Regions from separate parts of the Streptomyces sp. SYP-A7185 genome, predicted to be linked through region 2. Evidence: riboswitches for the same ligand, from Rfam matches in the RefSeq annotation. Region 2 holds a riboswitch; each other region holds the start of a gene.

The links. A riboswitch is a leader RNA that binds a small molecule or an ion and turns the genes downstream of it on or off. The one in region 2 is predicted to bind S-adenosylmethionine.
Region 1: linked by a shared signal. The riboswitch ahead of thrC (threonine synthase) and the one ahead of QBL25_RS37505 (cell envelope biogenesis protein OmpA) in region 2 are both predicted to bind S-adenosylmethionine.
Region 3: linked by a shared signal. The riboswitch ahead of QBL25_RS13500 (aminotransferase class V-fold PLP-dependent enzyme) and the one ahead of QBL25_RS37505 (cell envelope biogenesis protein OmpA) in region 2 are both predicted to bind S-adenosylmethionine.

Annotation. Positions count from the first base shown of each region.
Region 1 covers NZ_CP122310.1:4,549,649-4,559,876, forward strand. Annotated here, with positions in the region: gene groL (chaperonin GroEL) at 1-1,025, opposite strand, end outside; gene QBL25_RS19805 (cold-shock protein) at 1,388-1,591, opposite strand; gene QBL25_RS19810 (MoaD/ThiS family protein) at 2,016-2,291, opposite strand; gene thrC (threonine synthase) at 2,386-3,693, opposite strand; SAM riboswitch class I at 3,711-3,845, opposite strand; gene QBL25_RS19820 (glucosyl-3-phosphoglycerate synthase) at 4,012-4,956, shown strand; gene QBL25_RS19825 (hypothetical protein) at 5,040-7,100, shown strand; gene QBL25_RS19830 (trehalose-6-phosphate synthase) at 7,220-8,656, shown strand; gene otsB (trehalose-phosphatase) at 8,644-9,495, opposite strand; gene QBL25_RS19840 (DUF3263 domain-containing protein) at 9,512-9,805, opposite strand; gene QBL25_RS19845 (ABC transporter substrate-binding protein) at 9,816-10,228, opposite strand, start outside.
Region 2 covers NZ_CP122310.1:8,560,020-8,570,247, reverse strand. Annotated here, with positions in the region: gene QBL25_RS37540 (lactate 2-monooxygenase) at 1-201, opposite strand, end outside; gene QBL25_RS37535 (PucR family transcriptional regulator) at 327-1,670, shown strand; gene QBL25_RS37530 (hypothetical protein) at 1,863-2,573, shown strand; gene QBL25_RS37525 (LLM class flavin-dependent oxidoreductase) at 2,635-3,762, opposite strand; gene QBL25_RS37520 (NtaA/DmoA family FMN-dependent monooxygenase) at 3,777-5,246, opposite strand; gene QBL25_RS37515 (LLM class flavin-dependent oxidoreductase) at 5,265-6,521, opposite strand; gene QBL25_RS37510 (putative leader peptide) at 6,598-6,732, opposite strand; SAM riboswitch class IV at 6,771-6,884, opposite strand; SAM riboswitch class IV at 7,083-7,227, shown strand; gene QBL25_RS37505 (cell envelope biogenesis protein OmpA) at 7,635-8,384, shown strand; gene QBL25_RS37500 (M13 family metallopeptidase) at 8,446-10,228, opposite strand, start outside.
Region 3 covers NZ_CP122310.1:3,059,553-3,069,780, forward strand. Annotated here, with positions in the region: gene QBL25_RS13485 (response regulator transcription factor) at 1-412, shown strand, start outside; gene QBL25_RS13490 (SLC13 family permease) at 508-1,920, shown strand; gene QBL25_RS13495 (glycerate kinase) at 1,954-3,159, shown strand; gene QBL25_RS13500 (aminotransferase class V-fold PLP-dependent enzyme) at 3,114-4,493, opposite strand; SAM riboswitch class IV at 4,657-4,773, opposite strand; gene trpD (anthranilate phosphoribosyltransferase) at 4,848-5,912, opposite strand; gene QBL25_RS13510 (cytochrome b) at 6,051-7,682, opposite strand; gene QBL25_RS13515 (Rieske 2Fe-2S domain-containing protein) at 7,679-8,734, opposite strand; gene QBL25_RS13520 (c-type cytochrome) at 8,731-9,540, opposite strand; gene QBL25_RS13525 (heme-copper oxidase subunit III) at 9,624-10,228, opposite strand, start outside.

The sequences.
Region 1 (10,228 bases), 4.0 Mb from region 2:
CCCTGGACCTGGTCGCTCTCACCGGAGCCGTCGACGATGGTCGTCTCGTCCTTGGTGATGACGACCTTGCGGGCGCGGCCGAGCAGGTCGAGACCGGCGTTCTCCAGCTTGAGGCCGACCTCCTCGGAGATGACGGTGCCACCGGTGAGGATGGCGATGTCGCCGAGCATGGCCTTGCGGCGGTCACCGAAGCCCGGGGCCTTGACGGCGACGGACTTGAAGGTGCCACGGATCTTGTTGACGACCAGGGTCGACAGGGCCTCGCCCTCGACGTCCTCGGCGATGATCAGCAGCGGCTTGCCGGACTGCATGACCTTCTCGAGGAGCGGAAGGAGGTCCTTCACGTTCGAGATCTTCGAGTTGACGATCAGGATGTACGGGTCGTCGAGCGACGCCTCCATACGCTCCATGTCGGTGGCGAAGTACGCCGAGATGTAGCCCTTGTCGAAGCGCATGCCCTCGGTGAGCTCAAGCTCGAGACCGAAGGTCTGCGACTCCTCGACGGTGATGACGCCTTCCTTGCCGACCTTGTCCATCGCCTCGGCGATGAGCTCGCCGATCTGCGTGTCGGCGGCGGAGATGGAGGCGGTCGAAGCGATCTGCTCCTTGGTCTCCACGTCCTTGGCCTGCTCAAGGAGGGCGCCCGAGACGGCCTCGACGGCCTTCTCGATGCCACGCTTGAGGGCCATCGGGTTGGCACCGGCGGCTACGTTGCGAAGGCCCTCGCGGACCAGCGCCTGGGCCAGGACGGTCGCGGTCGTCGTGCCGTCACCGGCGACGTCGTCCGTCTTCTTCGCGACCTCCTTGACCAGCTCGGCGCCGATCTTCTCGTACGGGTCCTCGAGCTCGATCTCCTTGGCGATGGAGACACCGTCGTTGGTGATCGTGGGGGCGCCCCACTTCTTCTCGAGGACGACGTTGCGACCCTTGGGGCCCAGGGTCACCTTGACGGCGTCGGCGAGCTGGTTCATGCCGCGCTCGAGGCCGCGCCGTGCCTCCTCGTCGAACGCGATGATCTTGGCCATGTGAAGTGGTCCTCCCGGACAGGGGTGGCATGCATCCGGATCGCGTCAGCGCCCGCGACGGACGGCCTGCAAGCCTTGTGGTTCCTTGCCCCACCCGGCCTGCGGGCCTCACCGACCCGATCCAAGTTCTGTCACTCTCACTCGGAGAGTGCTAAGCCCAATGATTAGCACTCGACCCCTGCGAGTGCAAGCGCCTCTCACGGATCCCCGACGCACGAGGGGGCGCACGCACAGGGGCGCGCGGGAGGGGTTCCGGCAGGGACGCACGGGGAACGCACGGGGAACGCATCGAGGGGCCCGTACCCCTTGCCGGGATACGGGCCCCTCGTCACTCGCTAAGTCACTGGCCGATCGCGCCGAGATCAAACGGCGAGCTTGACCATGTCCGCCTGCGGACCCTTCTGGCCCTGCGAGATCTCGAACTCAACTCGCTGACCTTCTTCAAGGGTGCGGTAGCCGTCCATCTGGATCGCGCTGTAGTGGACGAATACATCCGCACCACCGTCGACCGCGATGAAGCCGTACCCCTTCTCCGCGTTGAACCACTTGACGGTGCCCTGAGCCATGCCTAACTCCCCTATTACTGGCCCTTGCACGGACCCGCACTTCGCGGACCCGGGTCAGACCTCACCCCCCCAATGGGTTGTGGAGGCGTGCGCCGGAACGCGTCGACCGCGGCTGAATGTATCTGTCCAACTGCCCTCTGCAACAGGTCAATCGGACGAGAATTCTGGGCACGCCTGATCGGAAATATGCGAAGAATTCGCCGGAGTTCAGGGCAAGTCGGGCCAGACAAATGCCACGGGAAGGGCAAATGGGCAGTGCACTTTGGCTACTTCTTGTCGCCCTCGGGGCGACTTCGTATATGCGCTCGGCACAAACGGGGAAGCTCGTTTCCCAACTGTACCGCGCTCAACCACATGGAATTGCCCCCTCCGCTTCTCTCGCGGAGGGGGCAATGTCCATTACACAGGGTATTTCTTTAAAGAATCAACCACCCGCGACGGCGGGGATGATCGAGATCCCGGCGCCGTCCGGCGTGGCCGTCTCCAGGCCCTGCTCGAAGCGGACGTCGTCGTCGTTCACGTAGACGTTCACGAAGCGCCGCAGCTTGCCCTGGTCGTCCAGGACACGGGCCGCGATACCGGCGTGCTTGGCCTCCAGGTCGGCGATGACCTCGGAGAGGGTCGCCCCCTCGGCGGCGACCTCGGACTGCCCGCCGGTGTAGGTGCGCAGGATGGTGGGGATTCGGACGTTGACGCTCATGGGGTTCACCTCTTGATGCGGGGAGGAAGCGCCCCTGCAAGGGGCGCGGGGAACTGCGCGACCAGCCACAACGGCCCGCAGGCAGCGAACAAGGTCAGTCGGCGAGCCCGGCGGCGCGGAACGCCTCAAGGCTGGGCCGAATGGTCGCGGTGGCCTGCGAAGTCTCAGCGACGGCGTCAAGCGTCTTGAGGCCGTCACCCGTGTTCAACACAACCGTGGTGAGCGTGGGGTCGATGAGCCCCGCCTCGATCAGCTTCTTCGTGACGCCGACCGTCACACCGCCGGCGGTCTCCGCGAAGATCCCCTCGGTCCGGGCGAGCAGCTTGATCGCGTCGACGACCTGCTCGTCGTTCACGTCCTCCACCGCACCGCCGGTGCGCCGCGCGATGTCGAGCACGTACGGCCCGTCGGCGGGGTTGCCGATGGCGAGCGACTTGGCGATGGTGTTCGGCTTCTGGGGACGCACGACGTCGTGTCCGGCCTTGAAGGCGGCGGACACCGGCGAGCAGCCCTCGGCCTGCGCACCGAAGATCTTGTAGGGCTTGTCCTCGACCAGACCGAGCTGGATGAGCTCCTTGAGGCCCTTGTCGATCTTCGTGAGCTGGGACCCCGACGCGATCGGGATGACCAGCTGGTCGGGAAGGACCCACCCCAGCTGCTCGCAGATCTCGTACGCGAGGGTCTTGGAGCCCTCGCCGTAGTACGGCCGCAGGTTCACGTTCACGAAGCCCCAGCCCTCGCCCAGCGGGTCGCCGATGAGCTCGGAGCAGAAGCGGTTCACGTCGTCGTAGTTGCCCTCGATGCCGACGAGCTCGCCGCCGTAGACCGCGGCCATGACGACCTTGCCCTGCTCCAGGTCGTGCGGGATGAACACGCAGGAGCGGAAGCCGGCGCGGGCCGCGGCGGCACCGACGGCGCCCGCGAGGTTGCCGGTGGAGGAGCAGGAGAGGGTGGTGAAGCCGAACGCGCGCGCCGCCTCGATGGCCTGCGCGACGACACGGTCCTTGAAGGAGTGCGTCGGGTTTCCGGAGTCGTCCTTGACGAACAGCTTGCCCTGGTCGACGCCGAGCTCGCGCGCGAGGTTGTCGGCCTTGACGAGCTTGGTCCAACCGGGGTTGATGTTGGGCTTGTCCGCGACGTCCGCCGGGACGGGCAGCAGGGGCGCGTAGCGCCAGATGTTGTCGGGGCCGGACTCGATCTGCTTCCGGAGCGCCTCGGGGTCACCGGTCGGCAGGTCGTACGCCACTTCGAGCGGGCCGAAACAGGCCTGGCAGGCGAAGATCGGGCCGAGGGCGTAGAGCTCGCCGCACTCGCGGCAAGAGAGGCCCGACGCGGGGCCGAGGTCCACGGAACCCGTGGTGGAGGGGGTGGTGTCGTTCGATGCGACGGTCTGCGCAGCCATGGAGGCGAGGCCCTTTCTCCTCATCTTCCTCGCGACGCATCTCGCCGCGAGACGGAATTGGCACCTTCCCCACCGAGACCTCGCGTGCGCGGTCGGCGGGATGGTTGCCGGGGCTTCAACGGGCCGTATCCCTCTGCCCCTCTGGATGAGCGGTATGGCGCCGGGCTTCGGGGCCCGGGGCATTTGTGACGCGCCGACCCCCGACATGCGATGGTCATCCGCGTTGTTCAAGACTGTAACCGACGGCCTGGACCCTTGAGATAGTCGTCCGCACCGCGAGATGGATCACATGTAGGCCACACACAGGAGGAGCCACCCGTGCTGGAAGAGGCCGAGCGCTGGCTGACCAGGCGTTCCTGGTCCGTTGCCGACCGTCCGCTCAGCGCACTCCTCGACGCCAAACGGGCGTCGGGAGCCTCGGTGAGCGTCGTCCTGCCCGCGCTCGACGAGGAGGGGACGGTCGGTGAGATCGTCGCGGAGATCCGCCGCGCGCTCATCGAGAAGGCGCCTCTGGTCGACGAGCTCGTGGTGGTCGACTCCGGCTCGCGGGACCGCACGGCCGAGGTCGCCCGGGAGGCGGGCGCGCGGGTCGTGCACCGCGACGCGATCCTGCCGCGCATCCCGGCCGTGCCCGGCAAGGGCGAGGTCCTGTGGCGCTCGCTCCTGGTGACCGGCGGCGACATCGTGGCGTTCGTCGACGCGGACCTGAAGGAGTTCTCGGCGGACTTCGTCACCGGGATCGTGGGCCCCCTCCTGACCGAGCCGGACGTGGACTTCGTGAAGGCGATGTACGACCGCCCGCTGGCCGGTACGGCGGGGCAGGGCGGCCGGGTCACCGAGCTGATGGCGCGCCCGCTGCTCAACATGCACTGGCCCCAGCTGGCCGGGTTCGTCCAGCCGCTGGGCGGGGAGTACGCGGCGCGCAGGTCCCTCCTGGAGCGGCTGCCGTTCCCCGTCGGGTACGGGGTGGAGCTGGGCCTGCTGGTGGACGCGCTGCACACCGTGGGCCTGGACGCGCTCGCGCAGGTCGACGTGGGCGTGCGCAAGCACCGGCACCAGGACGGGCAGGCCCTGGGCAGGATGGCGGCGGCGATCTACCGGACCGCGCAGCTGCGGCTCGCGCGCGGCCATCTCGTACGCCCCGAGCTGACCCAGTTCGAACGGGGCGAGCACGGGTTCGAACCGCGGACCCATTCGGTGGACACGGAGGAGCGTCCGCCGATGGGCGGGATCGCGGAGTACACGGCTCGCCGCGTGGCGTAACCACCCCGAACCGTGCATTTTGTCTACATTCCCCACTTATGTGGGTCAGACAGGTAATGGGAAGCGCGCGACGCGTCGGTGCCGTGGCCACGGCGACGGCCACCCTCGCGGCAGGGGCGCTCGGCGCGGCCACCGCGCCCGCCGCCGCGGACGTGGTCGAGCCCTTCGCCAAGCGCTACGACGAATCGCTGTACGGCGACTTCAAGACCATCGGCAACACGGTCATGGGCTGCCCGACGACGCCCGCGAGCATGGCGGCGCGCTGCGCCACCGCCGCGGACGGCGAGGGCAAGGACAACAACAACACCTTTGTCATGCAGCGGATCAACGCCGCGGGCATGGACGACCGGTACGGGTCGAGCACCGGCCAGGTCGCGATCCCGCCCGGCGCGAAGGTCGCCTACGCCCGGCTCTTCTTCGGCGGCAACGACGGCACGTACAAGGGACCGAGCGGCGCGCAGCTCAAGCGCTGCGACATCTCCGGTGCCGACGTGCGGCCCTCCCCCGGCCAGCCGCTCGACACGGTGCCCGCCGTCAGCGTGGCGGGCGCCACCCCCGTGCAGGTGGACCCGACCGACCTGGTCAGGGACCCCGCGTCCACCAACGGCCCGCACTACTACACCGGAGAGGCCGACGTCACCGACCTCTTCGGCGGGGTGACCGGCACCGGAAGCCCCGTCCCGGTCGCGGTCGGCGACATCTGGGCGCCCACCGGCAAGGGCTGCGTCGCGGGCTGGTCCCTCACGGTCGTCTACAAGTACGACGCGCCCGACGAGGAGCACGCCCCCGACCGCCGCAACGTATACGTCTACGGCGGCCACGTCCTCCAGCGCTCCACCTCGCCCGCCACCAGCGTCAAGGTGGACGGCTTCTACCGCACCGACGGCAAGCCGCGCGCCAGCGTCACCGCGTACGAAGGCGACTGGAACACCCCCGGCGACCGGTTCGCGGTCGGCGGCCAGAACATCACCGAGACGCACACGGGCAACACCAACAACTTCTTCATCAGCGAGGACGACGGCGCCCTCGCCCCGAAGATGCGCAACAACCTCTCCATCGACGCCAAGGAGTTCGACGTCACGGGCAGCGGCACGCGCGCGCCCGCCGCCGAACCGATCCCCGTCGGGGCGACCTCCACCACGCTGAGCTTCTCCACCAAGGGCGACACCTACGTCCCCTCGGCCCTCGCGCTCTCCGTCCCCGTCCCCGACCTGGAGGTGACGAAGACCGCGAGCCCCAAGAAGATCAAGCCGGGCGACACCCTGACCTACACGGTCAAGGCGAAGAACAGCAGCAAGCTGGACTACCCGAACGCCAAGTTCAGCGACGACCTGAGCGACAACCTCGACGACGCGACGTACGGCGAGGACGCGAAGGCGAGCACCGGCGAGGTCTCGTACACCAAGCCGAAGATCAGCTGGACCGGCGACATCCCGGCCGGGCGGACCGCGACGGTGACGTACTCGGTGAAGGTCCACGACCCGGTCACCGGTGACGGCAAGCTGCTCAACGACGTCGACGTCGAGTCCCCGCGCTCCAACTGCGACGCGGGCAGCACCGACCCCCGCTGCGGCGCGGCGCCCGTCATCGAGCGCAGGCAGCCGCCGGTCAAGGTCAGCAACGTGCCCGCGCGGCGCACCGCTCCGCCGTGCAGCGAGGTCAAGAACACCATCACCGTCAAGAACCCCTCGCCCAGCACCCGCACCGGGGCCACCGCGTCCTGGCAGGCGACCCCCGGCTCCGAGCCGGTGGCCAGCAGCGGCACGGTCACCAAGAAGGGCGGGCGGTACGTCTGGAAGGGCGACGTCCGGCCCCACGGCAAGGTCACCGTCACCCAGCGGCTCAAGCTGTCCTGCAAGGCCGGCACGGTCCGGGTGATCACCGTGACGATGCCCGGCAGCAACTGCCCCCGGGCCGTGCGGGGCGGCGACGACCCGTGCACCTCGGCGATCCTGGCCCGGCGGGTGCAGGCACGGCCCGCCCCGCAGGACCAGCAGGCCGCGCCCGTGAGCCGCGACGGCACGCCGGGGCAACTGGCCGACACGGGAAGCGACTCGGACACCATGCTGTACGCCGGTCTGGCGATCTCCCTGTGCGCCCTGGGCGTCCTGGCGGTGGCGGCGGCGCGGAGCAGGCGCGACTAGGCCGCTGACGATCGACAGGTCACCGGTGGTCCGCGGCCGGTGACCGAACGCGTACGGCCGGGCCCGCCGGGGTCCGGCCGTACGTTTGAGTACCGCCCTCAGGGGCTAGGTTTCGCCACATGGTCTCCGAGCACTCCTCCGCCCAGATCCTCGTCGCGTCCAACCGCGGCCCCGTCACCTACACCCTTGAGGACAGCGGTGAACTGACGGCCAAGCGCGGCGGGGGCGGGCTTGTCTCCGGGCTCAGCGCGATCGGCGGGTCCGAGGGGGGCGAGCGGGCCCTGTGGGTGTGCGCGGCGCTGGGCGAGGGCGACCGCGAGGCCGTGCGGCGCGGGGTCGGCGAGCCGGGCGTGCGGATGCTGGACATCGACGCGGGTTCGCACGAGGGCGTGCACGCCGAGGCGTACAACGGCATCGCGAACTCGGTCCTGTGGTTCGTCCACCACATGCTGTACCAGACCCCGCTGGAACCGGCCTTCGGCCCGGAGTTCCGGGCGCAGTGGGCGTCGTACGAGACCTACAACCGGGCCTTCGCCGAGGCGCTCGCGGAGAGCGCGGGCGCGGACGCGGCGGTCCTGGTGCAGGACTACCACCTGGCGCTGGTGCCGGGCATGCTGCGCGAGCTCCGCCCCGACCTGCGCATCGGCCACTTCTCGCACACGCCGTGGGCCCCGGTGGACTACTTCCGGATGCTGCCGGACGACGTGGCGGAGCAGCTCCTGCGCGGCATCCTCGGCGCGGACCGGGCGGCGTTCCTGACGGGACGCTGGGCGGACGCGTTCACGGAGTGCTGCGTGGCCGTCCTGGGCGGTACGTCCGGTACGCGCATCGGGGTGCACGGCCTCGGGGCGGACGCGGACTTCCTGCGGGATCGCTCGCGGCAGGACGACGTGGAGGAGCGCCTGGTCGCGCTGCGGGAGCAGATCGGCGGCTCCGGCGACCGCAAGGTGATCGTCCGCGTGGACCGCACGGAGCTGTCGAAGAACATCGTCCGGGGGCTCCTCGCCTACCGCGAACTCCTGGAGACCCGCCCCGAGTGGCGCGAGCGCGTGGTGCACGTCGCCTTCGCCTACCCCTCCCGGCAGGACCTCGCGGTGTACCGCGACTACACGGCCGAGGTGCAGCGGGTCGCCGACGAGATCAACTCCCGCTTCGGCACGGAGGGCTGGACCCCGGTCGTGCTCCACGTGAAGGACGACTTCGCGCGCTCCCTCGCCGCGTACCGCCTGGCGGACGTGGCCCTGGTGAACCCCATCCGGGACGGCATGAACCTGGTCGCCAAGGAGGTCCCGGTGGTCTCGGACGAGGGCTGCGCGCTGGTCCTGTCCCGGGAGGCGGGGGCGTACGAGGAGCTGGGCGAGGACGCGGTGGTGGTGAACCCGTACGACGTGACGGCCACCGCGCAGGCCCTGCACACGGCCCTGACGATGCCGCCGGGCGAGCGCTCGGAACGGACCAAGCGCCTGGCGGCGGCGGCCACGGCCCTGCCCCCCGCCCAGTGGTTCCTCTCCCAGCTGCACGCGCTGGGCACCGCGGGCGGCGGTCAGCGGAGTTGAGCCGCCACGGCGCCCAGTAGTTCCACCACGCCCTGCGGGCCGTCCACCACCAGGTCGGCCCGCTCGGCCAGTTCATTGACCTCCGCGCTGCCGCTGCACACGAGCAGGCCCCGGACCTGGTCCGAGCGGAGTTTCTCCACGGCCGCGAAGGCGGGCAGGTCGCCCAGGTCGTCGCCCGCGTACAGGACGGTCTCGGCGCCCACCTCGCGCACGTAGTCGGCCAGGGCCACGCCCTTGTCCATGCCCGGCGGGCGCAACTCCAGGACCAGGCGGCCCGGTTCGACGATCAGGCCGTGGCGGGACGCCAGCTCGGCGAGGGGTTCGCGCAGCGCGTCGAAGGCGGCCTGCGGGTCGGCGGCACGGCGGGTGTGGACCGCGACCGCGCGGCCCTTCTCCTCTGTCCACGTGCCGCGCCAGGCGCCGATCGTGTCCAGGAAGCCCGGCAGCTCCGCGCGCACGGACGCCACCCCCGGGTGCGGCTCGGCCGCGTGCACGGTGGAGGAGACGGCGTCCCAGCGCTCGGCGCCGTAGTGCCCGAGCACCACGAGGTGTTCGAGGCCGGGGACGCCCGCGAGGCCGCCGTAGCGCACCGCGACGCCCGCCGGGCGGCCGGTGACGACCGCGACGGAGCACACCTTCGGCGCGAGCGCGGCGAGCGCGGGGACGGCGCCGGGGTGGGCGCGGGCCTGCTCGGGGTCGGGCACGATCGGGGCGAGCGTGCCGTCGAAGTCGAGCGCGATCACGGCCTTCTCGGGCCGTGCCAGGAGCGCGGCGAGCCCCTCGCGCCCCGCGGGGGTCACGGGCTCGGGCAGCTCGGGAGAGTACTCAAGGTCACCCATGGGCCCGACCCTACGCTCAACGCTCGCCGCGCCGGGACTCCCTGACCCGCCGGAGCCGGTTGACGGTGACCGGATCGTGCGCGAGGGCGCGGGGATCGTCGAGCAAAGCGTTCAGGAGCTGGTAGTAGCGCACCGGCACCAGGCCCAGCTGCTCGCGCACGGCCCGCTCCTTGGCGCCGGGTCCCGTGACCCAGTCCCGGCGCTCCAGGGCGAGGATCGCGCGGTCGCGCTCGGACAGGCCGGTGTCGGGGAACAGGTCGCCGCCCCTCGGCCCGTCGTCCCTCGCGTCGTCGTCCGGTGCATCGGTCATGCCGGCCACGCTATTCCGAGTTCTCCTCGGTGGCCGCCTTGGTCTGGATCTGGGTGAGGATCGACGCCGGATTGCCGTTCGTGTCCACGGCCTTGCCGATGTACTTCTTCACCTGGACCGAGACCTGCGCCCAGGACGTCTTGCCGACGGGGTACAGCTGCGAGGTGGGCAGCTCTTCCAGGAACTCGGCGAGCGCCTTGTCGCCCTTGTTGTCGGTCATCTGCTCGGCGGCGGAGTTCGTCACCGGCAGCAGGTCGTACTCGCGCGAGAAGTCCAGGACGTTCTCGGTGCTGTAGGTGAAGTCGAGGAACTTGCCGATCTCCTCGCGGTTCCCGCGCTGCTTGAAGGCCATCATCCAGTCGGCGACACCCATCGTGGCCTGGGTGTGGCCGTTCACCCCGGGCATCGGCACCATGCCGTACT
Region 2 (10,228 bases):
CCGCTCCAGGGCTTCGCGGTTGGCGCGGGCGGTGCTGCCGTTGCCCGCGCTTCCGGAGACATAGCCGACCGGGCCCGGGCCCAGGCGCTGTTCGGTCAGCTCCTCCAGGCGGGTCAGATCGGTGGGCAGGCGGGGTACGGCGCCGGTCATGCCGTTGAGATAGATCTCGTACTGGAAATCCGCCCAGTTCGGCTTCGTCATGTGGTGGGTCCCGTCCGGTGTCCGTGAGACTGCGTGCGGCTGCACTGCCTGTCCGACGATCCTTGCCACAGTGACAAGCCCCGTCCATGGCCGTACGCACACTTTTCCGATGGGACTATCACCCTGTGACAAACAAGCGGGAGCGCGTCCGGCAGGAACTCCTGGCCGACCCGCACCTCGTCGAGGCGGTCGTCGACGCGGTGCACGAACAGGTTCCGGCGTACACGGCGCTCGACGGCAGCAGGTTCCCCGAGGTGCGGGCCATCGCGGCCTGGGCGACGGACCGTCTGCTGGACCACTGGGTCACGGACGGGGCGATCGGCCCCGGCGATCTGCGGCGCTTCCGCGGGATCGCGGCGGCGCGGGCGGCGGACGGCCGCCCCTTGCAGGCCGTCCTGCGCGCCTACCGGGTCGCGGCCGCGGTGCTCGCGGACGAGGTCGCCGCCCGCGCCCCGCAGCTGTCGGCGCAGGACGCGTTCGCCCTCACGCAGTTGCTGCTCACCGCCATGGACACCATCTCCGAGGAGATGACCACGGCGTACGCGGCCACCAGCGAGCGCCTCACGGGTGACCGCGAGAGGTCGCTCCAACTGCTGCTCGACGACCTGATCGCGGGGCGGCACGCGTCGCTGGGCGCGCTCGGCGCGAGGGCGTCCCGGCTGGGGGTCCACCTCCCCGAGCGGTACTGCCTGCTGGTGGCGGAACCGGCGGAGGCCAAGGCGCCCGAAGGGGGCACCTCCGACATCTCGCTGACCGCGGCGAACGCCCTGCTCGCGGCGCTCGGCGGCGGAGCCCGGGGCACATCCGGCACGGCGGCCTCCCGGGCGCCGGTGTCCCGGCCTTCGGCCTCCCGGACTTCGGCCTCCCGGGCATCAGCGCTTCCCGCGCCGACGTCCCCCGCTCCGGTGCCCCCGGCCCCAGCGCCGCCCGCCCCGACCTCCCTCGCCACCACCCACGGCTCGCGCGCGGTCCTGCTCCTGCCCGCCGCCCGCGCCGACGCCGTACCGGACGTCCTGCGCGGGCACGCCTGGCGCGGCTGCGTGATCTCGGGCGAGAGCCTGGACCGCGTCGCGGTCGCCCACCGGCTGGCCGCGGGCGCCCTGGACGCCGCTCCCCCGCACGCCCATCGCCCCGAGCGGGTCCTGACCGACGCCGACGCGCACGTCCTGGCGCTGCTCGCGGGCCATCCCGTGGTGAGCCCCGACCAGATCGGCCGCATCGTCCTCGGCCCCCTCGTCGACGCCGGTCAGAGCCACCTCCTGGAGGCCCTCACCGCGTACATCGACACCGGCTCCGCCAACGCCGCGGCCCGCGAACTCCACCTCCACCCGCAGTCCGTGCGCTACCGCCTGCGGCGCGTCCGGGACATCACCTCCCGTGACCCCCAGGACCCCTGGCAGCGGCTCACCCTGGACATCGCCCGCACGATCGTGCTCGGCGGCCGGGGCGGGCCGGGCGCCGCCCGCTGACGACACGACGACGACACGCGACGGTGCGCGGGATCTTCCGCCCGGCGCGCGCCGACCGCTCAACGCCCCCGCGTACAGGCCGAGTTCACCTATCCGGATTGATCACCTCCGCCTCTGTTGTGCCGCTCCCGGCGACCGCGCGACTCTCGTGTCATCGACTGGCGCCCCCCTTGGCGCGCCGAGAGGAGACCCATGACCAGGTCGTTCAGCGGTACGGAATTCCTTCAGGCACTCGCGTCGGACACGGTCCGCGAGCAACCCGCGCTCGTCGGGATGGTCAAGAAGTCCGAAGACGGCGCGGACAGCCTCCGGTTCGCTCCCGGTACGACGTGCCAGGACTGGACGACCATCCCCGCCGGACTCATCGACCGGGTGGAGCTGCTGCGCCAGGTCCCCTGCGACGACCACACGCACAGCCTCGTCCAGCTCACCCTCAAGGAGTCCGACTCCCCCGAACACGCGGTACTGGCCGCACTGCTCGCCCACTACGCGCGGGCCGCCGCCACCCCCGCGCCCTCACCGTGCGCAAGCCCGGCGCACACCCAGCCCCCTCCGCCGGGCCCGCAGGCCCAGCCACGGGCACCCCAGCACCCCCAGCACCCCCGGCCCTTCGGCCCGGCAGCACAGCCCCCAGGCGTACGGGCCCCGGGCGCCCACGGCCCGGCGACCGCTCCCCTCACCTGGGGCGTCTCCCCGCAGGGCACGCCGCCCGATGCCACACCCCGGGCCCAGGCCCAGTGCGTGGACGGCAGTTCGGCCTGCGTGAGCGACGGATACGGGGGCTTCACCTGCCTGGCCTGCTGTCACGGCACCTGGCACGACATCGGCCCCTGCCTCTACGGCAAGTGGTTCGGCTGCAACGGCACCAACTACAACGCCTACAACTGCTGGCCCATCGCCTGATCCCCGCCGCCCCTGCCCGTCCGCCGGGGGCGTCCTCGCCCCGGCGGACGGACCGGACCGGTCACCTGCGCCGCCACTCCTCGGCGAGCAGCTCGTAGGAGCGCACCCGGTCGGCGTGGCCGTGGGTGATCGTCGTGACGAGCAGTTCGTCGGCCCCGGTGGCCTCCTGGAGCTGCTCCAGGAGGTCCGCCACGCGCCCCGGGGAGCCGATGAACTGGGTCTCGGTGCGGTCCTCGACCAGGGCCCGGTCCGCCTCGGTCCAGACGTGCCGCCGCGCCTCGGCCGGGGTGGGGAACTGGATGGCGCCCTCGGCCGTACGGATGCTGCGGACCCAGGGGCCGTAGCCCGCGGCGAGTTCACGCGCGGTCGCGTCGTCCTCGGCCACGACGACGTCGGCGGAGACGCTGACGTACGGCTCGTCGAGTACGTCGGAGGGCTTGAAGGCGGCGCGGTAACCCTCCGCGGCTTCGAGCACCGTGCCCGGGCTGACGTGGTAGTTCGCGGCGAAGGGCAGGCCGTTGCGGCCCGCCACGTCCGCGCTCTGGCCGCCGCTGCTGCCCAGGATCCACACCTGGATGTCGGCGCCCTCGCCGGGCACGACATGCGCCTCGACGCCGTCGTCGGACCGGTACGTTCCGGCGAGCAGCGCGAGGATGTCGTCGACCTGCTCCCCATAGTCCTGCGCCTGGGCGTGCGGCTGCTGGAGCAGCTTGCGCTGGAGGGCGACGCGGGGCGAGCCGAGCAGATGCTCGTAGGAGAACCGCGCCGGGATCCGCAGGCCGTTGGGGGCGCGGCCGTCGACGACGGGCGTCGTGGTGGGCGGTGCGGCGGCGGGCGTCCCGGGCGGCTTGCCGCCGGAGCGGCCCAGGCCCAGGTCGAGGCGGCCGGGGTGCAAGGCGTCGATGAGGCCGAACTCCTCGACCGTGGAGAGCGCGGTGCGGTGGCCGAGCTGGACGGCGCCCGCACCGAGTCGGATCGTGGAGGTCGCGGCGGCGGTCAGGGCGAGCACGACCGCCGGTGAGGTGCCCGCCACGCCCGGGTTGAGGTGGTGCTCGGCGAACCAGTAGCGGGCGTAGCCGAACCGCTCGGTCTGCCGGGCGAGGTCGATGGAGTGGTGCAGTGCTTCGGCGGCGGTGGAGCCGGACGAGACCGGGACCAGGTCGAGGACGCCGAGAGGGATGGCTGACATGTCTGTGGTCCTCCTCAGTGGCCGGCCGACGCGGGCACGGGTTCGGGCTCCGGCGTGGGTACGGACGCGGGCGCGGACAGGCTCCGGTCCGCGTCGGGGTGGGCCAGGCCCAGGTGGTCGCGCAGGGTGGTGCCCTCGTACTCCGTGCGGAAGACGCCGCGCTCCTGGAGCAGCGGGACCACGGTGTCGGCGAAGGCGTCGAGGCCGCCGGGGGTGATGTGCGGGACGAGGATGAAGCCGTCGGAGGCGTCGGCCTGGACGAAGGAGTTGATCGCCTCGGCGACGGTGGCCGGGGAGCCGACGAAGGACTGGCGGTTGCCGGTCTCGATGACGAGGTCGCGGATGGACCACTTGTTGGCCGCGGCGAGCTCGCGCCACTCCCGGGCGGTGGCCAACGGGTCGCGGTACATCCGCACTTGGGCCCGGCCACGGGCCACGGTGTGCTCGCCCAGGTCCGGGTCGATGTCGGGCAGCGGGCCCTCCGGGTCGTACGCGGAGAGGTCACGGTTCCAGACGAACTCCAGGTGCTTGATCGCGGTGGCGCCGCTGACCTGGAGGCGCCGCACCTGCCGGGAGAGCTCCTCCGCCTCGGCGTCCGTGTCCCCGAGGACGAAGGTCGCGGCGGGCAGGATGAGCAGCTGGTCGTGGGTGCGGCCGTGGCGGGCGAGGCGGCCCTTGACGTCGGTGTAGAACTCCTGGCCTTCCTTGAGCGTGCTGTACCGGCTGAAGATCGCGTCAGCGCCGGCCGCCGCGAACTCCCGTCCCTCTTCGGAGTCCCCGGCCTGGAAGATGACCGGTCGCCCCTGGGGGCTGCGCGGGACGTTGAACTGCCCCTGGATGTCGAAGTGCTGCCCCTGGTGGACGAAGGCCCCCGCCTGCGCGTCGCGCAGGAAGGTGCCGCTGTCCTGGTCGGCGACGATCTCGTCCCCGCGCCAGGAGTCGAACAGCTCCCCCGCCGTGGCGAGGAACTCCTTGGCTCTGGAGTAGCGCTCCTCCTGCGGCAGGAATCCGCCGCGCCGGAAGTTCTCGCCGGTGAAGGCGTCCCAGGAGGTCACGACGTTCCACGCGGCGCGTCCGGCCGAGAGGTGGTCGAGGCTGGCGAACTGGCGGGCCACTTCGTAGGGCTCGTTGAAGGTGGAGTTGATGGTGCCGGTCAGACCGAGGCGTTCGGTGACGGCGGCCAGCGCGGTGAGGACGGCGAAGGTGTCGGGCCGTCCGACGACGTCCAGGTCATAGATCTTCCCGCCCTGTTCGCGCAGCCGCAGCCCCTCGGCGAGGAACAGGAAGTCGAACTTGGCGCGCTCGGCGGTCCGCGCGAAGTGCGCGAAGGAGCTGAACTCGATGTGGCTGCCGGCCTCGGGGTCGCTCCACACGGTGGTGTTGTTGACGCCGGGGAAGTGTGCCGCGAGGTGGATCTGCTTGAGCGGCTTGCCCGGTTCGCTCGCCCGGTTCGTGCGCTCTGCCGGGTTCGGTGACTTGCTCATGAGGGATTCCCTTCCGGCTCAGACGGTGGCGGCGTAGCGGCTGGCGGGGCGGGCAAGGCCGAGGAGCCCGCGCAGGGTGTCGGCCTCGTACGTGCGCCGGAAGGCGCCGCGCCGCTGGAGTTCGGGCACCAGGCCCCGGGTGATGGCCGGCAGGTCGTGGCCGAGGACGGCGGGGCGCAGCCGGAAGCCGGTGAGTCCGCCCTGCTGCAACTCCTGGAGCAGGTCGGCCAGTTGCGTGGGCGTCCCCGTGAAGACGCGGGCGTCGCTGGTGTACGGGTGACCGGCGAGGGTGTCCAGGCGCTCGCGGCGGGCCGCGGCGGCGGCCGGGTCGTCGTCGAGGAACACCACCAGATCGCCGAAGAGGTGCAGGGGTTCGTCGGCGCGTCCGGCCGCGTCCTGTTCGCCGCGGACCGCCGTGACGATGGCGCGCGCGTGCGCGGTGTCGCGCGGGGTCACGTAGCCGACGTCGGCGGAGCGGCCGAGGAGCCGGAAGGGCGCGTCGGTGGGGGTCTCGTGGGCGAGGGCGCTGACCACGGGCCGGCCCTGCGGCGGGCGGGGCGTGATCGAGGGGCCCTTGACGCTGAAGTGCTTGCCCTCGAAGTCGATGTAGTGCAGCTTGTCGCGGTCGATGAAGCGGCCGGTGGCGACGTCGCGGATCTCCGCGTCGTCCTCCCAGCTGTCCCAGAGGCGGCGCACGGCTTCGGCGTAGTCGGAGGCCTCGTCGAAGAGGTCGTAGGTCAACTCCCGTACGTCCGGCCTGCCGAGGTCCTCGACGCCGTCCAGGGCGGGAAACGTGCGGCGCCCGAAGTGCGCGGCTTCGTTGCGGCGCGCCGACACCTGGACGCGCACGCCCGCGCGGCCCGTGCTCACGTAGTCGAGCGTGGCGATCGCCTTGGATATGTGGAAGGGCTCCGTGTGCGTGGTCACCACCGTCGGCACCAGGCCGATGTGGCTGGTCAGCGGGGCGACGCGGGAGGCGATGAGGACGGCGTCGAGCCGCCCGCGGACCTGGTCGGTGCGTCCGTCGGGTTCGGTGAAGTGCGAGGACTGGAGCCCGAGTCCGTCCTCGATCGTCACGAAGTCGAGCAGGCCGTGCTCGGCCTCGGTGACCAGGTCGGCCCAGTAGGGGGCGGTGAGCAACTCCGTGGGGCGGGAGACCGGTTCGCGCCAGGCGGCCGGGTGCCAGCCCGCGCCGTCGAGCGCGACGGCGAGGTGCAGCGCGGCGGTGGGAGCGGAGGAGGGCAGGGGGGATGAGGGCGAAGGTGATGACGACACGAAGGAGTGCCTTCCTGATCGACCGTACGAGAACACCGGCCCCTCGGCTGCGAGGGTGCGGCGGCGGGGTGACGGGTCAGGAACGACAGAGCGCGCCGGCGACGCGCTGGAGGTCGATGTGCGGCCGGGAGTACAGATGGACCTGGTGGCTCGGGGCGATCACCAGGACGCGCGGGGCAGGCACGGGCGGCACCAGGGGCACGTCCGTCACCTCCGCCCTTCCGGTCCGGCGGGCCACAGGCCTCGCCGGTCTCGCGCTTGCGGAACCCTGGTCGGGAACCGCCCGGTCCGCACCTGGAGCACCCCGCCGCGAGGGAGGGTTGCCGGTCAGCAAGCCAGGGCTTGACGCTGACGCTCGTAACCTGCTCGGACGTTACGTGAGGTCGTGGCCGCGCGCAATGCCCGTGGATCATGGCCGCGCTCACAGCTCCGCACGTCTCCCGCGGCCGGTCTCCGTCAGGGTCAACGGGCGGGCCGCGCCTTCTGTTCCGCTTGCGCGCACGGAGTTTCCCGGAGGCCTTCTTGACGGCGGGGGAGCAGCGGACCCAGACTTCCCGGGACGGTCACGATTGTCAGCGCCCGCCCGGCAGGGTCCCTGCCCGAGCGGGTCTTCGGCCCCGGCCCGCTGACAGGCAACCCTTCCTCCGCGACGGGGTGCCCCGGGTGACGACCGGGTCCCGCCGTGGCGGCGGGGCAAGCGCGGCCCGGGGTAGGACGGGCCTCGACGGCAGGGCTGGTGCACATGTCCAGGGCGGTCGGTGAGCGGAACAGCACCCGGCGACCTCCCCTGTCCATGCCCAGGCCCCGCCCGCGCGTCCTGACCAGGCGGCTGCACATCGATCTGCTGCGGGTGTGCAGCGCGTCGGTCCCAGCCGCCTGACGTCCACGCGACGCGGACGCTCCAGGTCCACGCGAGGCACAGGCGCCGCGTCCACGTGACGCGGGCGCCGCACGTCCACGTGACCGGGCTCGGGCGCGCCGCGTCCACGCGGAAACGACGCCCCTGACGCGGGGCGCCACCGGTGCGGGCCACTGCCGCCCTGCATCCCCCTCTCCCCCACCGTGCCACCGGCGCCCGGCGCCGGTGGCACCCCTTCCCCTGTCTGGAGAGTCATGCCCGAGGTCACGTCACACCGCCGCCACCACGCCTCCCTCACGGACTCCCACGCCTCGTGCGACGACGCGGGCTCGCCGCCCGGCTGTCCCCCGGCGATCCGCAGCCGGATCGGCGCCGACCTGGCCGGTGGCTTCTATCCCGCGCCCCACCGCTATCACCTGTATCTGTCGGCCGGATGTCCGCGCTCCCTGCGGGTCGCGATCACGCTCGATCTGCTCGGGCTCCGGGACGCGGTCACCACGACGCTCCTGTCGCCGGACACCGCCTCGGCGACGCTGGAGGGCCTGCACGGCTACTACGAGGCCACCGAGCACCACTTCGACGGGCCGCTGACCGTCCCCGCCCTGTGCGACCGGTGGAGCGGGCACGTCGTCAGCAATCACACGCCCGACATCGTGCGCGACCTGGCCTGCCGTCTCGCCGCCCACGGCGAGGGCCTGCCGCTCCAGCTGCGCCCGTCGTCCCTCGCGGCCCGGATCGACGCCTGGCACGACCAGCTCGCGGCGCCCCTGACCCCCGCGACGCTGGAGCACCTCAACCGCCGCCTGGCCTTTCGCGCCTACCTCGTGGGCGATGAACTCACCGCGGCGGACGTGGACTTGTGGGCCCGCCTCGTCCACGAGCCGCCGGGCACCACGGCCGCCCACCCCGACGTGCGGGCCTACGTACGGCGCCTGCACGACCACCCGTCCTTCCGCGCCAACCATCCCCGCATCGGCGAGGCGGACCACCGGGCGGCGTCCTGACGGCGGCACGGGATCGGGGGCGGCCGCGGCGAGGCGCCGCGACCGCCCCCGTGGGCTCAGGTCACCAGATCCTGACGCGCTCCGCCGGGTCCAGCCACAGCCCGTCGCCCTCCGTCGTCCCGAACGCCTCGTGGAACTCGTCGAGGTTGCGGACGATGTTCGCGCGGAACTCCGGCGGCGAGTGCGGGTCGATGGTGAGGTACTGCTGCTCCTGCTCCTTGCGGCGCTTGGTGCGCCAGCAGTACGCCCAGTTCATGAAGAGCCGCTGGGAGCCGGTCGTGCCCTCGCTCTCCGGCATCGGGGCCCCGTCGAGCGCGATCTTGTACGCCGTGTGCCCGATGGTCAGGCCGCCCAGGTCGCCGATGTTCTCGCCCACCGTCAGCGATCCGTTGACGAACTCGCCGGGCAGATTGCGGGGCGAGAACGCGTCGTACTGCTTGACCAGCGCCTTCGACTTCGCCTCGAACGCGGTCTTGTCGGCCGCGGTCCACCAGTCGTTGAGGTTGCCCGCGCCGTCGTACTGCGCGCCCTGGTCGTCGAAGCCGTGGCCGATCTCGTGGCCGATGACCGAGCCGATGCCGCCGTAGTTCTCGGCCGGGTCGGCGTCGGGCGAGAAGAACGGCTTCTGGAGGATGCCCGCGGGGAAGCAGATCTCGTTGGTGCCCGGGTTGTAGTACGCGTTGACCGTCTGCGGCAGCATGAACCACTCGTCGCGGTCGACCGGAGCGCCGATCTTGGCGAGCTGGCGGTCGGACTCGAAGGCGGCCGCCGCGTGCGCGTTGCCGAGCAGGTCGTCGGCGGAGACCCGGAGAGCCGAGTAGTCCCGGAAGGTGTCGGGGTAGCCGATCTTGGGACGGAACGTGGCGAGCTTCTCGTACGCGCGCTCCTTCGTCTCGTCCGTCATCCAGTCCAGGCGGGCGATCGACTGGCGGTAGGCCTCCAGGAGATTGCCGACGAGGTCGTCCATCATCGCCTTGGAGCTCGGCGGGAAGTGCCGCGCCACGTACTCCTTGCCGACGGCCTCACCGATGGCGCCCTCGACGAAGGCGACCGCCCGCTTCCACCGGGCGCGCAGCTCGGGCGTGCCGTTGAGGGTGCGGCCGTAGAACTCGAAGTTGTTCCGCACGAACGGGTCCGTGAGGTACGGCGCGCTGGCGCGCAGGACCCGCACCAGCGCCCAGTCGCGCCACTGCTCGATCGGCACCTCGTCGAGCGTCGCGGACAGGTGGCGGAGGTAGGACGGCTGGCGGACGCAGGTCTCGGCGATGGTGGCCTCGGAGCCGCCGAGGCCTTCGGCGAAGGCACGCCAGTCGAAGTGCGGGGCCAGGGTGATCAGTTCGTGCAGGGTGAGGAGGTTGTAGGTCTTCTGCACGTCACGCGTCTCGGCCCGCTCCCAGTGGCCGGCGGCGAGCCGGGTCTCCAGGTCGAGGACGGTCTGCGCGGCCTCGGCGGGCGCGCCGTGCCGCCCGAGCGTGAGCAGCTCGGTGAGGTGGGCGAGGTACTTCTCGCGGATCTCGGCGAACTTCTCTTCGCGGTAGTACGACTCGTCGGGCAGGCCGAGCCCGCCCTGGAGGACGTTGAAGAGGTAGCGGTCGGAGTCGCGGTCGTCCGAGTCGATGTAGGAGCCAAAAAGGCCGGAGCCGCCGATCCGCTCGAAGCGGCCGAGGAACGCCGCGAGCTCCCGGGTGTCGCGCAGCCCGGCGACCTCGTCGATCAGGGGTTGCGCGGGGGCCAGGCCGCGCGCGGCGATCGTCTCCTCGTCCATGAAGGAGGCGTACAGCGTGGCGATCTTGTGCGCGTCATCCGGGGCGGCGCCGGCCGTCGTGGCCGACGCCAGCTCCTGG
Region 3 (10,228 bases), 5.5 Mb from region 2:
GGTCCGGGACACCGTGGCGGGCCTCGAAGGCGGCGCCGACGACTGGATGACCAAGCCGTTCCGCTTCGAGGAGCTGCTCGCGCGGGTGCGCCTGAGGCTGCGCACGGCGGCCGGGGCCCCGGAGGTGACGGTGCTGCGCGGCGGGGACCTGACCCTGGATCTGCGCACGCGCCGGGCACGGTCGGGCGAGCGGACGGTGGATCTGACGGCACGTGAGTTCGTGCTCCTCGAACTCTTCCTGCGCCATCCGGGCCAGGTGCTCTCCCGGGAGCAGATCCTGTCGCACGTGTGGGGGTACGACTTCGACCCCGGGTCCAACATCGTGGACGTGTACGTGCGGGCGCTGCGCAAGAAGCTGGGCGCCCAGCGGGTGGAGACCGTACGCGGGATGGGCTACCGCCTGCCGAGCTGAGCGCGGGCGCCGGGAGCCGGGCGCCGGGACCGTGGGTGAATTTCCTTTCATCCACGCCTCATTGAGGACTCACGGCCGGGGCCGAGGCTCGAAGCGTGACCCTGAATCCCCGCCTGGCCCTCACCCTCTGCGCCGCGCTGAGCCTGTGCGCGCTGCTCGTGGTGCCGGGCAACTTCCCCGGCCTGAGCGGCGACGCGCGGATCACCCTCGCCGTGTTCGCCCTGGCGACCTGCGCGTGGATCGCGACGCCGATCGACGACACGTACATCGCGCTCGGCGCCGGACTCGCGCTCACCGCGACCGGCGTGATCAGCAGCGACACGCTCTTCGGGACCCTCGGTGACGAGACGGTCTGGCTGCTGATCTGCGCCTTCGTGCTCGCCGCCGCGGTGGCCCGCAGCGGTCTGGCGGGCCGGGCGGCGGCCTTCCTCGTCAGCGGGGCGCGCAGCGTACGGCAGTTGACGCATCTGACGACGGCCGCCCTGGTCGTGACGGCCTTCGCGGTGCCGGCCACCTCGGGCCGGGCCGCGCTCGCGCTTCCGGTCTTCCTCGCGCTCGCCAAGGTCCTCTCCGACCGGAGGCGGCTTGTGGTGATGCTCGCGCTGCTGTTCCCGACCGTCATCCTGCTCTCCGCGGTCGCGACCCTGATCGGCGCGGGCGCGCATCTGATCACCGTGTCGGTGCTGTGGGAGGCCACCGGGGAGCGGATCGGCTTCACGCAGTGGCTGCTGCTCGGCCTGCCGCTCGCCGTCGCCTCGTCCCATCTGGCCGCGGAGGCCGTCCTCCTGACGACCACCCGGCGCGCCGACCGCGAGGGCCCGGTCCACATCACCGTCGAGCAGCTCCAGGAGCACAGCGAGCAGCCGGTCACCGGAGCCTGGGAGCCGGGCGAGACCCGCTGCGCCCTCCTGCTGGCCACGGTCGTCGCCCTGTGGTGCAGCGAACCCCTGCACCAGGTGCCGCCCGCCGTGGTCGCGCTGATCGGCGCGGTCGTGGCCTCCTCCCCCGCCCTGGGCACCGTACGCCTGAAGGACGCGCTGCGGACGGTGCCGTGGTCGCTGCTCCTCTTCATGGCCGCGACGATGGCGATGGGGGTCGCGCTCGCCGAGTCGGGGGCGGCGAAGTGGCTGGTGGGCGGGGTCCCGCTGGAGGTTTCGCCCTGGCTCTTCCTGGCCGTGGTGGTGACGGTCAGCACGGCCGCGCACCTGGTCCTCCAGTCCCGCTCGGCCCGCTCCTCCGTCCTGGTCCCCCTCGTCGTCGCGGCGGCGGTCGGCGCGGGCGTCAACCCGGTCGCGGCGGCCCTGGCCTCCACGGCGGCCGCCGGGTTCTGCCACACCCTGCCCGCCTCCGCGAAGCCCGTCACGCTCTTCGCCGACATCCCCGGCACCCCCACCTACACCCCGCGCGACCTGCTGCGCCTCTCCGCGGTCCTGGCGCCCCTGACCGCCGCCCTCGTCCTGCTCTTCGCCGTGGCGCTCTGGCCGCTGCTCGGCGTCCCCGTCCGCTGATCCCGCCCTGATCCCGCCCGCACTGGAGACCCCATGCTGACCCGTTTCGCCATCGCCCCCAGCGGCTTCAAGGAGTCCCTGTCCGCGCGGTCCGCGGCCGAGGCCATCGCCGAAGGAGTACGCCGGGTCGTCCCGCACGCCGAGACCGATCTGATCCCCCTGGTGGACGGCGGCGAGGGCACCGCCCGCGCCCTGGCCCACACGGGCGGCGGCCGCCTGGTCGCGCTGCCCGCCACCGGTCCCGTCGGGCAGCGGATCGGCACGCACTTCGCCCTCCTGCCGGACGGCACGGCGGTCGTCGAGATGGCCGCCGTCGCCGGGCTCTCGCTGGTCCCGCGCGATCTGCGCGACCCGGGCGCCACGACGACGTACGGCGTCGGCGAGCTGATCCGCGCCGCGCTGGACGCCGGCGCCGGCCGGATCCTGGTGGGCTGCGGCGACTCGGGCACCTCGGACGGCGGCGCGGGCGCGCTCCAGGCGCTCGGCGCCCGGCTCCTGGACGCCGACGGCTGGGAACTGCCGCAAGGAGGAAGGGAGTTGACCCGCCTGAGCCGCATCGACCCCTCGGGCCTCGACCCGCGCCTGAAGGACACCGAGATCCGGGTCGCCTGCAACCCCTTCAACGTCCTGACCGGCGAGCGCGGCGTCGCCCGCGTCTTCGGCCCCCAGAAGGGCGCAACTCCCGCACAGGTCGAGCAGCTCGCGGCGGCCCTGGAGCACTGGGCGCACGTCCTGACCCGCGACCTGCGCGCCCCCTCGGACCTGGCCCTCGGCCCCGGAACGGGCGCGTCCGGCGGCCTGGGAGCCGGTCTCGCGGCGCTCGGCGCCCAGCTGCTGCCCCGCTTCGACGTCCTGCTCGGCCATCTGGACCTGGACGCGCGGCTGGCCCGCGCCGATCTCGTCGTCACCGCCGAGGGCGCCCTGGACCACCAGACCCCGCGCGGCAAGGTCCCCGCCGAAGTGGCCCGGCGCGCCAAGCGGTCCGGCCGCCCGGTCCTGGTCCTCGCGGGCACGATCGGCCAGGGCGCCCACCACGTACGGGCCATCGGTGTGGACGCCTACAGCGCGATCCTGCCCGCGCCGGTCTCGCTCACCGAGGCGCTCGGGCGGGGCGGCGAGTTCCTCACCGACGCGACCGAGCGCGCTCTGCGGATGATCGTCCTGGGGTCACGCCTGCCGGGGCGGCCCCGGGTTCAGGCGGTGGTGTCCGGCACGCAACGCCCGTCCTCGGTGCGGTAGTTCCAGCGCGCGCCGTCCGCCACGAGCTCCTTGACGGCGCGCACGAAGCGCTCCACGTGCTCGTCGGGGGTGCCGGCGCCGAAGCTGACGCGGATCGCGTTCAGCGACTTCTCGCCGGGCGCGGCCTCGGGGGCGCCGCACTCGCCCTGGGTCTGCGGGTCGCTGCCGAGCAGGGTGCGCACCAGCGGGTGGGCGCAGAACAGGCCGTCGCGTACGCCGATGCCGTACTCGGCGGAGAGCGCGGCGGCGAAGTGCGAGCTGTTCCAGCCCTCCACGACGAAGGAGATGACGCCGACGCGCGGCGCGTCGTCGCCGAAGAGCGAGAGCACCTTCACGGCGGGCACCTCCGCGAGGCCCTCGCGGACCTTCGCGATGAGTTCGCGCTCACGCGCCACCAGCGAGTCGAAGCCCGCCTCGGTCAGCGCCTTGCAGGCGGAGGCGATGGAGTACACGCCGATGACGTTCGGCGAGCCGGCCTCGTGCCGCGCGGCGGTGTCGTGCCACTCGACGTCCACGCCGCCGCCTGCTTCCTTGGGGCGCCGCGCCACCTTGCGCGAGGCGCCGCCGCCCGCGAGGTACGGCTCGGCCTCCTTCAGCCAGTCGGAGCGGCCCGCGAGGACGCCCGAGCCGAAGGGCGCGTACAGCTTGTGGCCGGAGAAGGCGACCCAGTCGACGTCCAGCTCGCTGATGGAGACCGGGTGGTGCGGCGCGAGCTGCGCGGCGTCCAGGACGATGCGGGCGCCGTGCGCGTGGGCGGCGGCGGCGAGCTCCCTGACCGGCCACAGCTCGCCGGTGACGTTCGACGCGCCGGTCACGCAGACCAGGGCCGGGCCGTAGGGGTCGCGGTCGGCGAGGGCGCGCTCCAGGGTGGCGACGGCCTGCTCGGGGGTGCGCGGGGCGTTGAGGTAGGTCACGCGGGCGTCGCGCCAGGGCAGCAGCGAGGCGTGGTGCTCGGTCTCGAAGACGAAGACCTGGCAGTCGGCGGGCAGCGCGGCGGCCAGCAGGTTCAGCGAGTCGGTGGTCGAGCGGGTGAAGACGACCTGGTCGTCCTCGCGGCAGCCGAGGAACTCCGCGACGGTGACCCGGCTGTTCTCGAAGAGGTCCGTGGAGAGCTGCGAGAGGTATCCGGCACCGCGGTGCACGCTGCCGTAGTACGGCGCGTACGCGGCCACGTCGTCCCACACGCGCTGGAGGGCGGGGGCGCTCGCCGCGTAGTCGAGCGCCGCGTAGGTCACCTCGCCGCCGGTGACGAGCGGCACGGTGACGTCACGGCCGAGGACGGGCAGCGGGGTTGCACAGAGGGTCTGGTCGGCGGCGGCGGTGGTGACGGACATGGCGAACTCCCGTGGGAAGGCAGGCGAGTTCACTGCAAGGGCGCACGAAGGGCGTTGCAGTGACGAAGAGAAAAGGGGGTGCGGAAAGGGGGCCGGAAGCCCTATCGCATTCGCTTGCTCACGAGACTGCTCCCTTGAGGACCAGGACCCCAGGGTTCGCAGGGGTCCGCGCTTGCCACGGACCTTGCTGTCCACGGCCTGGTCTTCACCCGGGGCACCCCGCCACGGACGGAGGGTTGCCGGACAGCGAGCCGGGGCCTAATCGCTGTCACTCATGACCTGCGCAGCATCTTGCCACACGATCTTCCCGGTGCCCACCGCAGTCCGGCATCCGGACTGCGGTGTGCGCCACATTCAGCGGTTGCTGGCCGCCACCCACAGCTCAAGGGCCTTCTTCGCGGCCCCGGAGTCGATGGCCTGCGCGGCCCGCCCGATACCGGCGCCGATCTGCTCCACGAGGGTCCCCTCGCCCGGCGAGAGCGCCACCAGGGCCGCCGCCGTGTTGAGCAGCACGGCGTCCCGCACCGGGCCCTTCTCGCCGTCCAGGAGCCGCCGCGCGACCTCGGCGTTGTACGAGGCGTCGGCCCCGCGCAGGGCCTCCACGGGAACGAGGTCGATGCCGACGTCCCGCGGGTCGAAGGCCTCCTCGCGCACGGCTCCGTCGCGCACGACCCAGACCCGGGAGGTCGCCGTGGTCGTCAGCTCGTCCAGGCCGTCGTCGCCGCGGAAGACGAGGGAGGAGTTCCCGCGCTCGGCGAAGACCCCGGCCACGATCGGCGCCATCCGCGGGTCGGCGACGCCGACCGCCTGGGCCCGCACCTTGGCCGGGTTGGTGAGCGGACCCAGCGCGTTGAACACGGTCCGGATGCCCAGCTGGCTGCGCGCCCCGCCCGCGTGCCGCAGCGCGGGGTGGAACTTCACGGCGAAGCAGAAGGTGATCCCGGCTTCCTCGGCCACCTCGACGACCCGGTCCAGCGGCAGCTCCAGGTTCACCCCGAGCTTCTCCAGGACGTCGGAGGCGCCCGAGGCGCTGGAGGCCGCGCGGTTGCCGTGCTTGACGACCTTCGCGCCCGCGCCCGCGGCCACGATCGCGGACATCGTGGAGATGTTGACGGTCTTGGCGCCGTCGCCGCCGGTGCCGACGATGTCGACGGTCTGCCCCGGCACCTCGATCACGTTGGCGTGTTCGTACATCGTGCGGACGAGGCCGGAGATCTCCTCCACGGTCTCGCCCTTGGCCCGCAGCGCGACGACGAAGCCGGCGATCTGCGCGTCGGTCGCCTCGCCGCGCATGATGCGGTCCATGGCCCAGGCGGTGTCCTCCGTGCTCTGGTCACGGCCCTCGAGCAGCCCGTTCAGCACACTCGGCCAGGAACGGGCCGCCGCGGTGTCGCCTCCTGCGGGGGTCACAGCGCTCATCTGCCGCTCCTGGGTTCGTCTAGACATGGGACAGGAACACCTTATCCAGCTCGAAGGACGGCAAAGAGCCCCGTCCACGCACTGAACGTGCGCGGGACGGGGCTCTCGCCGTGGCGACCTTGTCAGTCGGTCAATCGGTCAGTGGTGGCCGTGGCCGCTGGTGATCTCCTTGTACTCCTCGGTGGTGGGCTTGGGGATCTGGTTGTCCTCCCCGTAGTAGCCCTTGCTCAGCTTGGCCCGGAGCTTCTGCGTGCCGGACACCTTGCGCTCGACGCCGTTCTCGTCGACCGAGGGGCCGATCTCGAGCGGCGCGTACTGCTCGTGCGCGGTGAGCGTGTGCAGCTGCTCCCGGTTGAGCGGCTCGTGGACCTCGATGAACTCACCGTGCGGCAGGCGCTTGATGATGCCCGACTCGCGGCCGTGCAGGACCTTGTCCTTGTCGCGCCGCTGCAGACCCAGGCAGATCCGCTTGGTGGCGATGAAGGCGAGGACCGGTGCCACGAAGAAGGCGATGCGCACGAACCAGGTGATCGAGTTGATCGACAGGTGGAAGTGCGTGGCCCAGAGGTCGTTACCACCACCGACGAGCAGCACGAAGTACCAGGTGATCCACGCGACGCCGAAGGCCGTACGGGTCGGGACGTTGCGCGGGCGGTCCAGGATGTGGTGCTCGCGCTTGTCCCCGGTGACCCAGGACTCGATGAACGGGTAGACCGCGATCGCGACCAGGACCAGCGGGAAGATGACCAGCGGGATGAACACGCCCAGGACGAGCGTGTGACCCCAGGCGTTGATCTCCCAGCCCGGCATGACACGGATCAGGCCCTCGGAGAAGCCCATGTACCAGTCGGGCTGCGCTCCGGTGGACACCTGGTCCGGACGGTAGGGACCGAGCGCCCAGATCGGGTTGATCGTGGCGATCGCCGAGATGGCCGCGATCACACCGAAGACCAGGAAGAAGAAGCCTCCGGCCTTCGCCATGTAGACGGGCAGCAGCGGCATGCCGACGACGTTCTTGTTGGTCTTGCCGGGGCCCGCGAACTGCGTGTGCTTGTGGTAGAAGACCAGGATCAGGTGCGCCACCACGAGGCCGAGCATGATGCCCGGCAGCAGCAGGATGTGCACCGAGTAGAACCGGGCCACGAAGTCGCCGCCGGGGAACTCCCCGCCGAACAGGAACATCGACAGGTACGTGCCCACGATCGGCACGGACAGGACGGCGCCCTGCATGAAGCGCACACCGGTACCGGAGAGCAGGTCGTCCGGGAGCGAGTAACCGGTGAAGCCGGTGAACATGCCCAGGACGAACAGCAGGAAGCCGAAGACCCAGTTGACCTCGCGGGGCTTGCGGAAGGCACCCGTGAAGAAGACGCGCATCATGTGCACGAACATCGCCGCGAGGAAGATCAGCGCCGCCCAGTGGTGGATCTGCCGGATGAGCAGACCACCGCGCACGTCGAAGCTGATGTGCATGGTCGAGTTGAACGCCTCGGACATCAGCTGGCCCTGCAGCGGGATGTAGCTGCCGTGGTACTCCACCTCGTTCATCGACGGGTGGAAGAACAGGGTCAGGTACACACCCGTGAGGATGATGATGATGAAGCTGTACAGGCAGATCTCACCGAGCATGAAGGACCAGTGGTCCGGGAAGATCTTGCGCATGTTGGCCTTGGCCAGGGAGTAGATCCCGAGGCGGCCGTCGGCCCAATCGGCGACCCGCTCACCTGCGGGTGCCTGCTTCTTGCGGTTGTCGTTCGACGGAGTACTCATCCGCGCTCCCAGAAAGCAGGACCGACGGGCTCGGCGAAGTCGCCGAGCGCCTCGAGGTAGCCCTCTTCGTTCACGCCGATGCGCAGCTGCGGCAGCGCGTGACCGGCCGGGCCGAAGATCACTCGGGCACCGTCGGAGAGGTCGAAGGTGGACTGGTGGCACGGGCAGAGGACGTGGTGCGTCTGCTGCTCGTACAGGGAGATCGGGCAGCCGACGTGCGTGCAGATCTTCGAGTACGCGACGACGCCGTCGTGCGACCACTCGAGTTCCTGCTTGTCCTTGATGTTGTCCGGCTGGATGCGGACGATCATCAGGGCCGCCTTGGCGATCTCCTTCTGGAAGTCGTGGTCGTGCTCCTCCAGGCCCTCGGGCTTGGCGAAGGTCAGCGAGCCCACCTGGACGTCCGACGGCCGCAGCGGCTCGTTCGTGTTCATGTTCACGAGCAGCTTGCCCTTGGACCACAGCGTGTGCCGCAGCTTGTCCTCGGGCAGCGGACCGAGGTCACGCAGCAGGACGACGCCGGAGAGCGGCACCATGGCCAGCGCGCCGAACATCGTGTTGCGGATCAGCTTGCGCCGGCCGAACTGCGACTCCGCGGCACCGGCCTTGAAGTCGGCCATGACCTTGGCCTTGACCTCGGGCTCCGCCTCGATGGGGTGCCGGTCGTCGGCGACCTCCACGTCGGACATCAGGGTGCGGGCCCAGTGGACCGCGCCCGCGCCGATGCAGAAGAGCGCCACGCCCAGGGTCATGCCCAGGGAGAAGTTCAGCGCGCTGATGTGGCCGATCGGCCAGATGTAGACGCGCTTGTCGACCGGGAACGCCACGTACGAGGCGATGAAGCCGATCGTGGCGAGCATCGAGAGCGTGAACAGGAAGGCGATCGCGCGCTCGGACCGCTTGGCGGCCCGCTCGTCGATGTCCTGGACGCGGTGCTCATGGGGCGGCAGCCCCGGGTCGGCGAACGGGTTCTCGTCCGCGACAGCCACCGAGCCGTGCTCGGTCTCCTGCGCGCTGGGCAGGTTCTCTTCTGATTTCTCTTGGCTACTCATGACTTCTTGGCCTTTGCGGTCCGAGCGGCGACCCACACGGCGACCGCGATCAGCGAGCCGAGACCGAAGATCCAGCCGAACAGGCCTTCACTGACCGGACCCAGGCCACCCAGCTTCAGACCGCCAGGGCTCTCGGTCTGTTCGCCGTTGACCGCGTCGAGGTACGCGATGATGTCCTTCTTGTTCTTCTCCGGCATCGTCGTGTCGGGGAAGGACGGCATGTTCTGCGGGCCGGTCTGCATGGCCTCGTAGATGTGCTTCGGGGAGACATCCTCCAACGAAGGAGCGAACTTGCCCTTCGTCAACGCGCCGCCCTCACCGGTGAAGTTGTGGCACTGCGCGCAGTTGGTGCGGAACAGCTCGCCGCCCTTGGCGATGTCCGCCCCGTCCGGGCTGTACTGCTTCTCGGTGGGGATGGTCGGGCCCGCGCCCAGCGAGGCGATGTACGCCGCGAGCTGGTCGATCTGGGCCTGGTTGTAGATGGCCTTCTTCTTCGGCGCCTGGGCGCCCGGCTGCTGGAGCGGCATGCGGCCGGTGCTGACCTGGAAGTCGACGGCGGCTGCGCCGACGCCCACCAGGCTAGGACCGTCGGTGGACCCCTGACCGCCGGTTCCGTGGCAGCTGGAGCAGCCCACGGAGTACAGCTTCTTGCCCTCTTCGATGGCAAGGGACTGGGCGGTGTCGTCGGCCTGCGCCTTGTCCGCGGGTGCGAACGCGGCGTACAGCCCCCCGGTGGCCGCCAGCGCGAGGAGTAGGACGACGACCGCCGCCAGCGGGTGGCGTCGTCGTGCGGAGAGCTTTTTCACGGATTACCCCGGTGTCAGGATCTTCTGCGTCGATGCTTCTGGAATGAGTCGGAACGTCAGGCCCTTCGTGAGCCCGGCCCCGTTTACTTGATCATGTAGATCGTGGCAAAGAGACCGATCCAGACAACATCGACGAAGTGCCAGTAGTAGGACACGACGATGGCTGCGGTCGCCTGCTCATGGGTGAACCTCTTGGCCGCGTACGTCCTGCCGAGGACCAGCAGGAAGGCGATGAGGCCGCCTGTCACGTGCATGCCATGGAAGCCGGTCGTCAGGTAGAACACCGAGCCGTACGGGTCGGACGAGAGCGAGAGGCCCTCGTGCTTGACCAGCTCGGTGTACTCGTACACCTGACCACCGATAAAGACCGCACCCATGATGAAGGTGACGATGAACCACATCCGGAGCTTCTTCACGTCACCACGCTCAGCGGCGAACACGCCTAGCTGGCAGGTGAGGGAGGAGAGCACCAGGATCGTGGTGTTCGTCGCCGAGAACGGGAAGTTCAGCGCGGACGCCATTTCCTTCCAGTGCTCAGGTCCTGTCACCGATCGCAGGGTGAAGTACATCGCGAAGAGGGCCGCGAAGAACATCAGCTCGGAACTCAGCCAAATGATGGTTCCGACGCTGGTGAGGTTCGGCCGATTGACCGGCGGGTGCGCGTGCCCGGTATCTACTGTCGTTGCTG